Regions from separate parts of the Brevundimonas sp. SORGH_AS_0993 genome, predicted to be linked through region 1. Evidence: predicted binding sites of a transcription regulator. Region 1 holds the regulator's gene; the other holds the start of a gene.
What was found. The regulator LexA, encoded in region 1, represses DNA repair genes until DNA is damaged. The targets are predictions, from matches to a motif close to ATGTTCNCNANNTGTTCT.

Region 1 (4,857 bases):
CGCGCCGCCGATATGCAGATAGCCTGTGGGCGAGGGGGCGAAGCGAGTGACGACGGTCGAGGAAGGCAGGGTCATGGGGGAAGGGTCCGTAAGGCAGGCCCTTATACCCCCCGAGACGGCAAAACCTACCCCTGCCGCGCGTTTGCACGCCTGGTGGAGGGAAGAGGTCGCGGCCCAGTCGTCGCGCCGACGTCTGTGCGCGCCTGTGGCCTTTGGCGGCGGGGCGGCGCTCTATTTCGCACTAAGGGTTGAACCGCCCTTGTGGCCTCTGCTCGGCATGGCCGTAACGACATCGGGCGGGTGGCTTTTTGCGCGCCAGCGGGGTCTGGCTCGGGCCTGGGTCTGGCTGTTGTTGATGGCGGCCTGCCTGGCTGGCGGTCTGGCGGTGGCCAAGATCCGGACCGAATTCGTCGCCGCCCCGATCGCGCCGGCGCTGAGTCGTCCCACCGTCATCGAAGCCTGGGTCGTGGACGTCGACAGTCCGGGCCAACGCGGGGCCAGGGTCGTGATCGCGCCGGTGCGGATTCGCGGTTTGGCGCCGGAGCAAACGCCGGTCCGGCTGAGGGCCACGGTGCGAGGAGAGCCGCCCCGCCCCGGTGAGGCTATTCGACTGTTCGCCATTCTGAATCCGCCGCCCGCGCCCGCCAGCCCCGGCGCCTACGATTTCGGCCGCAACGCTTTTTTCCAGGGCATGGGCGGCGTGGCCTTCGCCCTGGGAGAGACCCGACGCATCGACCTGGCGCCCGCCCCCTGGCGACTGCGGCTGAGCATGACGATCAATGGCGCGCGCTATGCCTTGGCTGAGCGGATCGTAGAGCGATTGGGCGTCCGCAACGGCGGGATCGCCGCCGCCATGACCACCAGCCACGAAACCTGGATCAGCCAGGACGACCTGGACCTGATGCGCGATTCGGGATTGGCGCACATCCTGTCGGTCTCGGGCCTGCACATGGCCATCGTGGGCGGCTTCGTCTTCTTCGGGGTGCGGTTGGGCGTCGCGGCCTGGCCCTGGCTGGCCCTGAGGATTTCCGGCAAGAAAATCGCCGCGACGGCGGGCCTGATCGCCCTGGCGGTCTATCTGGTCGTATCAGGCGCGCCGGCGCCGGCGGAACGGGCGGCCGTGACGGCCGCCATCGCCTTTCTGGCCATCCTGCTGGATCGCCAGGCGGTGACGATGCACGGCCTGGCGGTCGCGGCCTTTGTGGTTCTGGCGCTTCAGCCCGAGGCCATCGTGACGCCGGGGTTTCAGATGTCCTTCGCGGCGACCGCCGCCCTGGTGGCCCTGGTCGAGGCCTGGCCGAAGCGCATGCGAGAGATTTCCGTGCCCTGGCCGATCGCGGCGGTGCAGCGTTTCGGCGGCTGGCTGACGGCGGCGGTGACGGCCAGCCTGGTGGCCGGCCTGGCGACCGGACCCTTCGCCATGCAGCATTTCAATCGAACGGCCGTCTATGGCCTGCTGGCCAATCTGGGCACGGCGCCGATCGCCGACTTCATCCTGATGCCGACCCTGGCCCTGGGGGCGGCGCTGGAGCCCCTGGGCCTGGGCGCGCCTTTTCTGGCCGTCGCAGGCTGGGGTGTGGAAGCGATGCTGGGCGTCGGCGGCTGGACGGCAGGCTTGCCCGGCGCCGTCCGCACCATCGCCAGCGCGCCCGACTACGTCCTGCCCATCGCCTTTCTGGGCGTGCTGTTCATCTGCCTGTGGCGCGGACGGTTGCGATGTCTGGGCGCGCCGTTCGCGGCGGCGGTTCTGCTGTGGCCCCGACCGGCTGCGCCGGATCTGTGGATCGGAGACGGCGGGACAAATGCGGCTTTCCGCCAGGCGGATGAGGCCGTGGTGGTCCGGCCCGGCGTGCGGGAGTTCGCCGTCGATCTTTGGTCCCGCCGACGCGGGCTTGAAATGACGGATAGGCCGCAGGATGGCTGGACCTGCGCCCGTTTCGCCTGTCGGCCGGACACATCGGCGTCAGGTCCCATAGCGCTGTGGTGGGGCAAGCGCAGCCCGGACGCCGATCAGATGGAGGCCCTGTGCCGTTCGGCGCCGGTCGTCAGTGTGCGGGCGGCCGTCCCGACCCTGCCGCCGGCTTGTGAGGGACGGTTGGTGCTGGACGGAATCGACTATGCCCGGGGCGGTGCGGTTGAACTGTGGAGGGAAGGGCAGGGCTGGAGGGCGGTCTGGACGACCCAGGCGCGGGGTCGGCGCCCGTGGACCCGCCAGCCCGATCCCGACGTCAGTGATAGCGGCGCATAAGGCCGACCAGACGACCCTGAACCTGGACCTGATCCGGTCCGAAGATGCGGGTTTCGTACAGGCGGTTCGCCGGCTCCAGCGCGATGGAGGCGCCCTTGCGACGCAGGCGTTTCAGCGTCGCTTCCTCGCCCTCGACCAGGGCTACGACGATTTCGCCATTGTTGGCCGTGTCGCCGCGCCGGATGACCACCAGATCGCCGTTCAGAATGCCGGCCTCGATCATGGAATCGCCTTCGATCTCCAGCAGATAGTGATCGCCCTTGCCCAGCAGGGATTCCGGCACGGGCAGGCGGTCCTGTTCGTGCTGGATGGCGGCGATGGGGGTGCCGGCGGCGATCTTGCCGAGCAGGGGCAGTTCGCGAATGTCGTTGGCGGGCGTGGCGACCGGCGCTGACAGAGCGGCGCCGCCTTCGATCACGTCGGGCTTGAAGCCGGCCCGACCGCGTGGCGCCCCGGCCGTGGCCTGTTCGGGCAATTTGGTGACTTCCAGCGCACGGGCGCGATGGGCCAGACGCCTGATGAAACCGCGCTCTTCCAGCGCCGTGATCAGGCGGTGGATGCCAGACTTGGACGCCAGGTCCAGCGCCTCCTTCATCTCGTCGAACGACGGGGAAACGCCCGTTTCCTGAATCCGTTCGTGAATGAACATCAGCAGTTCGTGCTGCTTGCGCGTGAGCATCGCCGGCCCCTCATGCGCCCGACCGACGAATCGGAACGGGCCGTGAACATTGACGATGTTCTGTAAGTGTTCCTTGCTAATGTCAACTTAACGGCAGTGTCGCCCGCCGTCAGGTCCGTTGTCAGGCGGCCAGCAGGCGACGGGTGGCCGTCTCGATATCGTCGTGGCGCATCAGGCTTTCACCGACCAGGATCGCCTGGGCGTGGGCGGCCGAAACGCGCTCGACATCCTCGGGCGTAAAGATGCCGCTTTCCGCGACCAGCAGCGCATGCACAGGGCTGAGCATCGACAGGCGCTCCGTAACCTCCAGGTCCACCTCAAAGGTCCGCAGCGACCGATTGTTGATCCCGACCAGGGCGTCCGTCCGATCCGAAACAAGGGCGCAGGCGCGGGCCATTTCGGTTTCGTCGTGCGTTTCGATCAGGGCGTCCATGCCGAACCGTTCTGCCTCGGACAGAAGTTCCCCCGCCAGCCCGTCGTCGATCATCGCCAGGATGATCAGGATGCAGTCGGCGCCCAGGGCGCGGCTTTCGGCCACCTGCCAGGGATCGACCAGAAAGTCCTTGCGTAGGCAGGGCAGGGCGACGGCGGACCGCGCCTGGGTCAGATAGGCGTCGTCGCCCTGAAAACTCGGGCCGTCGGTCAGGACCGAGAGGCAGGCCGCGCCGCCGGCCTCATAAGCCATGGCGAGGTTTGCCGGATGGAAGTCCGCCCGTATCAAGCCTTTGGAAGGGCTAGCCTTCTTGATCTCGGCGATCAAGGCGGGGCGGCCAGTTTCCTCGACGGCGCGACTTAGGGCGTCGCGAAAACCGCGAGGGGTGGAGGCGGCCTGCGCCAGGGCCTCGATCGCGTCCTGAGAGGCGGCGGCCTTGCGCGCAAGGACTTCCTCTCGCTTGTAGTCGGCGATCCGTTCCAACACGTCGGTCATGCCGCTCCTTCCGTTTCCAGGGGCGTGGAGGTGATCCGCACCAGGCGCGCCAAGGCCCGGGCGGCGCGGCCGTCGTCGATGGCCGCGGCGGCCAGGGCGGCCCCTTCGGCCAGGTCGGCGGCCCGATCCGATACCACGAAGGCGGCGGCGGCGTTCAGCAGCACAATGTCGCGGTAGGGGCCGGTCTGTCCCTCCAGCAGGGCGCGCAAGGCCGCCGCGTTCTCCTCGGCATCGCCGCCGCGGATGGCCTCGATCGGCGCGCGGGGCAGGCCGGCGTCCTCGGGCGCGACGGCGAAGCGTCGCACCGCGCCGTCTTTCCACTCGGCCACTTCGGTCGGGCCCGAGATCGCCAACTCGTCCAGGCCCTGGCCGTGGACGGTCCAGGCCCGCACCGCGCCCAGCCGCCCCAGGACCTCGGCCAGGGGCTCCAGCAGTCGAGGATCATAAACGCCCATGACCTGACGCCGTGCAGACGCCGGGTTCGAAAGCGGCCCCAAAAGATTGAAAACCGTTCGAAAACCGATCTCTGCGCGCGCCGGGCCGACGTGGCGCATGGCGCCGTGATAGGCGGGGGCGAACAAGAAGCAGATGCCCGCCTCGTCCAGCGCCAGTCGTTGCTGGGCCGGCGTCGCCATCAGGTTGACGCCCAGGATCGACAGCACGTCCGACGAGCCTGACTTGGACGACATGGCGCGGTTACCGTGCTTTGCGACCTTCAATCCGGCGCCGGCCAGCACCAAGGCTGCGGCCGTGGAGATGTTGTAGGTATGCTGGCCGTCGCCGCCCGTGCCGCAGGTGTCGATCACCTCGTAAGGGTGGTCCAGCGTCAGGGCGGCCTCACGCATGGCGCGGGCGAAGGCGGCGATCTCGTCCACCGTCTCGCCGCGCATTCGAAGGGCCGTCAGGGCGGCGGCGACCTGGGCCGGAGTGGGTTCGCCCCGCAGGCAGGCGGCGAAGAAGTCGTGCGCCTGTTGCGACGTCAGCGGCCGGCCCTCGACCAGC
Region 2 (4,857 bases), 520 kb from region 1:
GCCGTTCGTCGCGGGCGGTCACACCGTCGATGTCTGCGCTCACAAGAGGCGTTTCACGGCGACCGGAGGTTTGGCGATCGACGCGCCCTGTTCGCTCGATGCCGCCAGCAATGCCGATGTGGTGATCCTGCCGGGGTGGCGGGACGCGGACGAGCCGGTGTCCCCCGATCTTCTCGCTGAATTGCAAGCAGCCAACCGCCGGGGCGCCATCGTGGTCGGCCTTTGCCTCGGCGCCTTCGGTCTGGCGGAGGCGGGTCTGCTAGATGGGCGGCGGGCGACGACCCACTGGGCGCGCGCCGAAACCTTTGCGGATCGCTACCCTCTGGTGACGGTCGATCCCGGCGCGCTGTTCGTCGATGAGGGGCGAATTCTGACCTCTGCGGGCATCGCCTCCGGTCTCGATTGCTGCCTGCATCTGATGGCTCGCCTATCTGGCGTGACAGAGGCGCATCGCGTGGCCCGCCATCTGGTGGTGGCGCCGCAACGGATGGGCAAGCAACCGCAACTCATCGCACGGCCGGCGCTCGGCTCATCGGCGGATCGGCGCGTTACGGAAATCCTGGAAGAACTGCGCGCCGACCCGTCCGCATCGCCCCGGCTGGACGACCTGGCGAACCGTGCCGGCATGAGCCGCCGCAGTCTGACCCGTCATATTCAAGCCCGAACCGGCGGCAGCCTCGGCGCCTGGTTGAAACAGGTGCGTATCGCGCGGGCGCAGGATCTGCTGGCCGGTGGAGCGCGCGGCCTTGCCGATATAGCGCTCCGCTGTGGTTTTCCAGACGCACAGGCCTTGAGGCAGGCGTTCCGAACGGAGTTGGGCGTGACGCCGTCACAATGGCTCGCCCGACAAAGACTATTATAGGCGCTCTACGCCTCCGGCTTCTTGTTGAACGCGCCTAGTTCGAGGTTTTTTATCACTGCGACCGTAAAGGACCGGCAGGCCGCTGTGCTGCAATCTATCGGATCAGGCGCCGGGGTGCTTTGCGGCAAGCGCCATCATCGAAGCGCATAGGGCGAAGGCGATTCCGGTCGCGGCAAGCCCGTACCATCCGAAGCGCTGTGCGAGATGGGCCGCGACGCCGGCGCCCGTCGCGCCGCCTAGAAAATAGCTGCTCATGAACACCGTATTCAGCCGGCTTCGCGCCTCGGCCGCCAGAGTGTAGATGCGGCTCTGGTTGGCGATCAGGCCAGCACGATTGCCGATATCGAGCAGGATCATCGCGGCGATCAGGAAGCCGATATGTGAGCCCGCTTCGATGACCAGCAGGAAGGCGAGCAGCACCGTGAGCGCCCCGATGCGAAGCACGAGAGGGGCGCCCAGACGATCGACGGCCCGACCGATCCAGGGCGAGGCCAAGAGCCCGGCAAGGCCGACGAAGCCGAAGGCGCCCGCCATGTCCGGGCCGAACCGGTAGGGCTCTTCGGCGAGCAGCGTCGCCAACGATCCCCACAATGCCGAGAAGGCCGCGAACATCAGGAAACCGGCCAGGCAGGCGGCGCGCAGGACGGGTTCCCTGCGGATCAGGTCGCCAAGCGAAGACAACAGCGACAGGTAGGGCAGCGTCGTGCTGGGCGGGGTCCGGGGCAGCCGGAAGATCACGATCGCCATCAGCACGGCGTCGATTCCGACCGCGACCAGAAACATGGTGCGCCAGCCCGCATGGCCGCCGACGACGCCGGACAGCGTTCGCGCGAACAGGAGTCCCGCCGACAGGCCCGAAAGAAGAGAGCCGACGATACGCCCTCGCACCTCCGGCGCGGCCAGTCCCGAGATGGCGGGAATAATGACCTGCGCCATCACGGCCGTGAGGCCGACGGCGACACTGGCGGCGATCAGCGCGGCAAAGGTCGGCGCAAAGGCGACGGCCAGGAGGCTCGCCATGTTGAACGCCAGCAGGGTCAGGATCAGCCGCTTGCGATCAATCCGGTCGCCCAAGGGTACGAACAGGACGAGCCCGCCCGCATAACCGAGCTGGGTCGCCGTAGCGAGAAGGCCCGCATCGGAACCAGATCGGCCAAAGCTGGCGCCCATCTCGGGCAGCAGCGGTTGATTGTAATAGAGAGTCGCGACGGCGAAGGCGCAGGCGGCCGCCATCAGGAAGATGGTGGCTGGAGACAGCGGATCGGCCGCCGGATCCTTGCGATCGACCAAGGATGACATGGGCAGGTCTCGGATAAAGAGGACGGCCGTGTTTGCGCCTTTCGGCCTTTGCGGATAATCGCCCTTTCTCGCTCAACATTCTTGCGCACTATGCAAAGATGGACTTCGCGCGTTACGCCGCTCACCTGGAATTGTTCGTCGAGGTCGCGGATCGCGGCAGCTTCTCCGCTGCGGCGCGCAAACGGGGCGTGGCCGTATCCTCCATCGTCCGCAGGATCGACGCGCTGGAGGCCGATCTTCAGGCGAAGCTCTTCGTCCGCTCCACTCGCGCTTTGACGCTTACCGATGCGGGCATGAAGCTGCTCGGCCGCGCCCAGGACGTCATCAACCGATTGGTCGACGCGCGATCGGAGATTAGCGCTTTCGATGAAAGACCCACGGGTGTCTTGCGCGTCAGCTGCCTGCCGACCTTTGGCCGCCTTCACGTCATTCCCGTGGTGGCGAAGCTCCTGGAGACCTGGCCGAACCTCGGGATCGAACTCGAACTGACCGAGCGCCTCTCCGATCCCGCCACAGAGCGGTGCGATGTCGCGATCCGTGTCGGAGATCAGGTGGACAGCGGTTTGATCGCAACCCGCATCGGCAGCCAGCGCTGGATGATCTGCGCGGCTCCGTCCTATCTCGATCATTATGGCCGACCGGCAACGATTGAGGCCGTCGCGGATCACAGAAGGATCGGCAAGGCGCGTGAACTTCCCGATATCGGCTGGTCGCGTGTCACGAGCGCGGGTGTCGAACTGACCGACAGCGCCCGCATCTTCCGCTGCGATGAGTTCGAAGCGCAAAGGCAGGCTGCTCTATCCGGGATCGGCCTGGCCATGCTGCCGAATTGGGTCGTCGCGTCGGACATCGCGGGGGAGCGGCTGACTATGCTCTTCGACGAGCCGACACGGGAAGCTTCGCCGATCCTGATCCTGCGCGCTTTGCCGGATGCGCCGCCGAAAATGCGCGTCTTCATCGACGCCATGCGCGACATGCAGGTGTAGCCGGCGAGGCGGCGGCGGCATAGGTCAAAGCACCGAGCGGCGATCCGGCGAGGGGCTCAAGATCAAAAAACTAACGTGACGCTGGCTTGATCTGCACAAAGAACATATCATGAACAAATGGCGCAGATCGATCTTCGACGAAAGCTGGCGGTTCTGGCGGATGCGGCCAAATATGATGCGTCCTGTGCGTCGTCGGGATCCACAAAGCGAAACTCGCTGGGGGGCAAGGGCGTGGGGTCGACCGAGGGGATGGGGATTTGCCACGCCTATACGCCGGACGGGCGCTGCGTCAGCCTGCTGAAAATCCTGCTGACCAACTTCTGCATCTACGACTGCGCCTATTGCATCAATCGGGTGTCGTCGAACGTGGAGCGGGCGCGGTTCACGGTCGAGGAGGTGGTGGATCTGACGCTGGCCTTCTATCGGCGCAACTATATCGAGGGCCTGTTCCTGTCGTCGGGCGTCATCCGCAATGGCGACTATACGATGGAGCAACTGGTCGAGGTGGCGCGGCGGCTGCGTGAAGATCACGACTTTCGCGGCTACATCCATCTGAAGCTGATCCCCGAGGCGGATGCGCGGTTGGTGGAGCTGGCGGGGCTCTACGCCGACCGTCTGTCGGCCAATATCGAACTGCCGCGTGACGAGGCGCTGGGGCGGCTGGCGCCCGAGAAGGATGCACGGACCATCCGGAAGGCCATGGGCCAGGTGCGGTTGAAGCTGGAGGAGGCCCGGCCCGAACGACGGGACCGAAAACGCCCGCCCGCCTTTGCGCCGGCCGGTCAATCGACCCAGCTGATCGTCGGGGCGGACGGGGCGCCGGACACCGAAATCATGGCGCGCAGCGCATCGCTTTACGGCGGCTATGGCCTGCGCCGGGTCTATTATTCCGCCTTCAGTCCCATTCCGGACGGGTCCAGCCTGTTGCCGCCGACCAAGCCGCCGCTGATGCGCGAGCATCGGCTGTATCAGGCCGACTGGCTGATGCGGTTCTATGGCTTCAGCGCGCCCGAGATCGGGGAGGGCGCCGACGACGGCATGCTGGACCTGGCGGTCGATCCGAAACTGGCCTGGGCGCTGCGGCGGCGCGAGGCGTTTCCGGTCGATGTGAACAAGGCGGCGCGCGAGGCCCTGCTGCGGGTGCCGGGGCTGGGGGTGAAGGCGGTGGACCGGATTCTGTCGGTCAGGCGGTATCGGACGCTGAGGCTGCAGGACGTAGGGCGGCTGACACGGTCCATCGAGGCGGTGCGGCCGTGGATCACGGCGCTGGACTGGACGCCCGGCGGGCTGACGGACGCAGCCGATCTGCGGGCGCGGCTGGCCCCGCGCGCCAAGGTCGAACAGTTGAGCCTGTTCTGATGCGCACGGCGATCCTGGCCGATCCGCTGGATTTCGACGGGTGGCGGAGGGCGGCGCGGGCCTTTCGCCTGGCAGGGGTGGAGCCGGCGATGGCGCGGTTCGTCGTCGCCGCGGGCCAGGGGGCCCTGTTCGAGGAGGGTAACGGACCCCCGGCCGAGGTGGGCGGCGCCTTCACCGCGCCCCGCGCCTTCGTCGAGGCGGCGCAAAACCTGATCCAGCATCGGTCCGAGGATCGGTTCGACCTGATGTATCGTCTTCTGTGGCGGCTGAAGGAGCAGCCGGACCTGATGGCCGTCCTGTCCGATTCCGACGTCGCCGAAGCCGCCGACCGGATGAAGGGGGTGCGGCGGG

Region 2: a site for LexA is predicted at 3,247-3,264, ahead of QE389_RS00120 (putative DNA modification/repair radical SAM protein). Genes of this name have one in related genera too.

What each region holds. Positions count from the first base shown of each region.
Region 1 covers NZ_JAUTAH010000001.1:538,296-543,152, forward strand. The annotation lists gene gltX (glutamate--tRNA ligase) at 1-75, opposite strand, end outside; gene QE389_RS02765 (ComEC/Rec2 family competence protein) at 260-2,248, shown strand; gene lexA (transcriptional repressor LexA) at 2,229-2,927, opposite strand; gene trpC (indole-3-glycerol phosphate synthase TrpC) at 3,049-3,855, opposite strand; gene trpD (anthranilate phosphoribosyltransferase) at 3,852-4,857, opposite strand, start outside.
Region 2 covers NZ_JAUTAH010000001.1:17,946-22,802, forward strand. The annotation lists gene QE389_RS00105 (GlxA family transcriptional regulator) at 1-862, shown strand, start outside; gene QE389_RS00110 (MFS transporter) at 965-2,152, opposite strand; gene QE389_RS00115 (LysR family transcriptional regulator) at 2,194-3,147, shown strand; gene QE389_RS00120 (putative DNA modification/repair radical SAM protein) at 3,265-4,506, shown strand; gene QE389_RS00125 (UdgX family uracil-DNA binding protein) at 4,506-4,857, shown strand, end outside.